Regions from separate parts of the Chitinophaga defluvii genome, predicted to be linked through region 1. Evidence: riboswitches for the same ligand, from Rfam matches in the RefSeq annotation. Region 1 holds a riboswitch; the other holds the start of a gene.
What was found. A riboswitch is a leader RNA that binds a small molecule or an ion and turns the genes downstream of it on or off. The one in region 1 is predicted to bind thiamine pyrophosphate.

Region 1 (2,457 bases):
CTGAGGTCCATGATGGTATCAGCGCCCCATCGGCATGACCATACGGCTTTTTCCACTTCTTCTTCAATACCGGAGCTTACCGCAGAGTTACCGATGTTGGCATTTATTTTTACGAGGAAGTTGCGGCCAATGATCATGGGTTCACTTTCGGGGTGATTGATATTAGCAGGGATGATAGCCCTGCCAGCAGCTACCTCCTGGCGTACAAATTCCGGTGTAATGAATTTTACCGGTGTGTTGGCTCCAAAGCTATTGCCTTTATGCTGGTGCCATAGCGGGTTATTGGCCTCAAAGTATTTTTCTGCGCATTGGTTTTCCCGGATGGCGATGTATTCCATTTCGGGAGTGATGATCCCTCTTTTGGCATAATACATTTGCGATACGTTGCTACCTTTTTTTGCACAGAGGGGGGTATGGCCACCATATTTAAAGGATAAAGCATCCTCCTGTTGTGTCAGGTCACGAACAAATTCACTTGAAAAGTCCGGGAGGCGTTCCACATCTCCCCGTTCAAGGATCCAGTTTTCCCGCAGTCTGGGCAAGCCTTTGGTAACATCGATATTGACCTGGGGATCTGTATAAGGCCCGCTGGTATCGTAGAGTACTACTGCCGGATTGGGCACCTCTTCCCCATTTTTACCATGTATACGTGTGTGGCTTAGCGTTACTTCCCGCATAGCTACGTTTACGGGATGCAGGTGTCCTCTTACATAAATCTTATTGGAAGCCGGAAAAGGTGTGCGGCTGATAGAACTTTCGGTTGGGAGCTTATTATTCATGAGAGATGGTTGTTTGAAAAGATTAAATAAATAATAATGAAGCAGGCGCTGGTTCTGGCGGCATTCATCCATATGCGCACGGCGACGATTACCGCGTTTGTAACGCGATAGCATACACGTGAATATGTTTTCAGTATTCCTGTGGAAAGCTATTATACCAGGCATGCACCACAACAGGGCACAGCTACAGCACTGGATGATCTATACCAGACAGGAATAATGAATAGTTGAAAACCGGCATCATTGGATTATCCGCCTTGTGTAGCGCGGATAATGGTGATGTTGTCTGCCGGATGTAAGGATTGTTGTTCCCAGTAGGTTTTGGGCACCACCTGGCTGTTAACAGCCACTGCAATGCCTTTTTGGGCAGATAGTTGAATAAACTGTAAGAGGGCAGCAATGGTTATACCTGGCTGCACCGCATAAAGTTTATTGTTTACAAGCACTTCCATGATTACAGGAGTTTTAAGTGAAACAATAAACTTTAAGGATGTGAATAGATGAGAGCGTTCAGTTACTTTTCCCTACGGCAGTATGAACTGCTTCAGGTACTGAGGGTATCATCTCAGCTTCGCGGCTTGCACCGGGAAACACCCCTAAAGTGAAGTTGTAAAAGTACATACTAATTTTTAATGTTCAAATTAGAATTGTGGGAATGAGGATGAGCAGCGGTATCGGGGGGGCTTCATTCGTTGGCAAATCAGCATTGCGTGGATGCTGTTGATATTGGCGTGTGGTATTGGGTGTAGTGCAAACGGGCATTTATGTTAGTATAGTGAGGATGCTGTTGATATTTACGTGTAGTATCAGGTACAGTACAGGAGGGACTGTCATCAATCAGCATATTTGTATATCTTCACAGCAGAGAATAGCGATTGGTCATTAGCCAAAGGAAATAAACAAAATAGCATATCCATGATTTTTACTAAAGCAGGTATGCTTGTTTGCACATTATTAATTTGCACATTACATTCATGATTAACCGCATTGTTATATTCGTCATGCTAGCAGGTATGATGGCATGTCAGGAAGGTAACCGTTCGCCCAAAACGGATACGGAGGAGTTGGCAGACAGCAGTCTGATAAAAGCAGCAGATAGCAGTAGTGTTGCTATAACAGACAGCACTACCGCTACTGCAGATACACTGTTATTCAGTGCAGATAAGATCATAGGGAGATGGATACAACCCGTACCGGGTGTGGATAAGGAAATGCAGGGGTTTCACCTGAGAAAGGATGGCACAGCCCGCTCCATTAACATGTATACACTGGTGTATGAGAAATGGGCCTTGCAGCACGATACCTTATTATTGTGGAACCATTCGGAAGGTGTAAAAGATACGACCACCATTATTGATACCGCATTAATAAAGGAATTAACAGACAGCACGCTGGTATTGTTTCCGGTAAATGCTGCTGAGGGTTACCGTGAAAAATATACCAGGCAGCCAGACAAAAAGGGTGGCAGATAAATCCGCGTGTCCCTTAATTATACAAGTGCCATATTCCCATCAGGCAGGCCACAATAGCCATGAAAATCCCTGCAGTGGCCATTTGCATATCATCAATGCTTTTACGTCCCATAATCAGGGAAACAATACCCAGTCCAAGTGCCAGCGCACCAAAAACGGTAATGGCAGCGGCGGATTTTGCCACGAAAGAGAAAATAGCAGCCAGT
Region 2 (2,457 bases), on a different contig from region 1:
TACAGAAAAGATACCACCATAGAAGTGGTTGTCGAGCCATAGCTGGCGTACCAGGTCGGTAGTATGGAGACTGTCCCCATTGATCACCGGCTTTTCCAGTCCGTATTCGCCAAAAGCTTGTGCTGCTTTATATTGTTCGTAGTAGCCACGTCCACGGGTCATATGAAAAGCTACGTTGAAGTTGAGGCTGGCATTTATCTCCTGGTTAAAGAACAGCTGGTAGTGATCCTGCTGATAGTTGTCGGTTTCATTATCATACGGTGTACCGGGTTTTTCAGTGCCGGCGCTATTGTAGGTCCGGTCTGTTTTCAGCAGTTCTTCAGGTACCCCGTTCCATGCCTGGTAAGTTTTTTCTTTACCACTGAATACATTGAGGCGGATCGCTGTTTTTTTAGCGATATAGGCTGCCGAAGTATAGAAAGATTTGAGGTCAGAAGTAGCCCGGTCGATATATCCATCAGAGGTTATTTTTGATAAGCGGGCATCGAAGGTAAAGTGGTCATTGATCAGTCCCGAACCAGCTTTTACCGTATGTTTCCAGCTATTGAAAGAACCGTAGCTATTATTGATTTCGGCATATGCCTTTTCGCGGAATTCGTTGGTACTCAGATTGAGGGAAGCACCGAAAGCACCTGCACCATTGGTAGAAGTACCAACACCGCGCTGGAGTTGAATACTGCTGGCAGAGGAAGCGAAGTCGGGCATATTGACGAAGAAAGTACCCTGTGATTCTGCATCATTGACAGGAATACCGTTGACAGTAACATTAATACGCGTAATATCGGAACCACGTACACGCATGCCGGTGTAACCTATACCTGTACCCGCATCGGAGCTGGTAACCACACCCGGAAGCTGGTTCAGCAGGATAGGCAGGTCCTGCCCCATATTATCCTTTTTGATATCTGCTGCACTTAAAGTGGATTGTGTGAAGGGAGCATCTTTACCCGCACGGAGGCTGCTGATCTCTACCGGCTTAACAAAGAGGCCGGTTTCTTCGAGGGTAATATCAAGAACAGCCGGCGTATTGGCGGCGTGAACCTGCGTAGTAAAGGATTTGAAGCCAAGGTAGCTGGCCGTCAGCGTATATGTGCCTTTTGTTGGTATGGTAATACTGAAATGACCTTTTGCATCACTGTGAACGCCTGCCTGTACTTTCTCCTGCAGGATAATGGAAACACCTGCTAATGGCTGGCCATTGGTTTTGTTGGTAACGGTACCGGTAATAACGGATTGCGCGTGTAAGGCGCCTGTTATAAAAACAAGCAGCCAAAGCATCATTTGTCTCATGGACGATTTAGGTTTAAGCTATTAGCTATTAGCTGTTAGCATTTAGCTAACAGCCGTATATTATTGCGCTATTAGCTTTGTAGCAGGCGCTGAATATCCATGCGCGGATACAGCTAACGGCTAAAAGCTAGCAGCTAAATGCTCAGATGGTAAGGAGATTGATCACTTACCTTTCCTAACCAGCATTACCTGGCGTAGGTTCAACGAGTCTGATCTCAGCCTGATAGTAAGGCACCCCGAGGTGAAACTGGTTGTTGATTTTTATGACAACCAAATGGTATTGATAGAATAACCAGTTTCCGGTGCAAAGTTATGCCGGTAGTTTTTAAAAAGGCAAAATATTTTTTGGTGTTGGCATTTTTTCTTAATTTCCATCTACTTCTTTCAATCGACCCCAATTTTTATCGTTAACCTTTTAAACATTTATTTCTGATGATCAAACTTCAGCTAATTGGAAATTTAGGCAGGAATGCTATTAAGAGAGAAGCAAATGGCAAATCAGTATTAAGTTTTACGGTAGCCTCCACAGAACGCTTTAAAAATGCGCAGGGGGTATTGCAGGAGCGGACTACCTGGGTAGATTGTGCATTATGGGAGCGGGATAACCTGGCGCCTTATCTGTTGCAGGGACAGCAGGTGTATCTGGAAGGTACGCCCAGCGTAGATGCATATACCAATCATGCAGGAGAGCCTGCTGCTACGCTAAGATTACGGGTATTACAGATCCAGTTATTGGGCAGCCGCAGAGATGAGGAAAAGCATAAGGCGGAGGCAGAAGGGGTGATGGCAGCCCGGCCATTGGCGGTGCCTGTAGTGGAAGAAGTAGCAGATGATCTTCCATTTTAATGTAAGTGAATAACATAAGAGCCAATCATTCAATTGATTGGCTCTTATTAATAATAGATTGAAAAAGATTTGGCAGGTAAAAATAATGCCCTTATCTTTGCACCCTCATTGCGAGGTAGAGCAGAGGTAGCTCGTCGGGCTCATAACCCGAAGGTCAGTGGTTCGAATCCGCTCCTCGCTACAAATAAAGAGCCGAAGAAATTCGGCTTTTTTTATTTTTGGTAAGTTTGTGGCTAAAAGCGAGAAGCTAAAGGCTGAGAGCTAAAAGCTATGATTATGCATAAAGCAGGTTTTGTAAATATTTTCGGTAAGCCTAATGCA

Region 2: it holds a riboswitch for thiamine pyrophosphate, as region 1 does, so the genes downstream of both, ABR189_RS00280 (TonB-dependent receptor) here and thiS (sulfur carrier protein ThiS) in region 1, are expected to answer to the same signal.

What each region holds. Positions count from the first base shown of each region.
Region 1 covers NZ_JBEXAC010000002.1:1,075,833-1,078,289, forward strand. Annotated here, with positions in the region: gene thiC (phosphomethylpyrimidine synthase ThiC) at 1-893, opposite strand, end outside; gene thiS (sulfur carrier protein ThiS) at 1,028-1,231, opposite strand; TPP riboswitch at 1,284-1,387, opposite strand; gene ABR189_RS18265 (lipocalin-like domain-containing protein) at 1,793-2,251, shown strand; gene ABR189_RS18270 (hypothetical protein) at 2,265-2,457, opposite strand, start outside.
Region 2 covers NZ_JBEXAC010000001.1:74,537-76,993, forward strand. Annotated here, with positions in the region: gene ABR189_RS00280 (TonB-dependent receptor) at 1-1,290, opposite strand, end outside; TPP riboswitch at 1,446-1,539, opposite strand; gene ABR189_RS00285 (single-stranded DNA-binding protein) at 1,723-2,136, shown strand; tRNA gene ABR189_RS00290 (tRNA-Met) at 2,246-2,317, shown strand; gene era (GTPase Era) at 2,413-2,457, shown strand, end outside.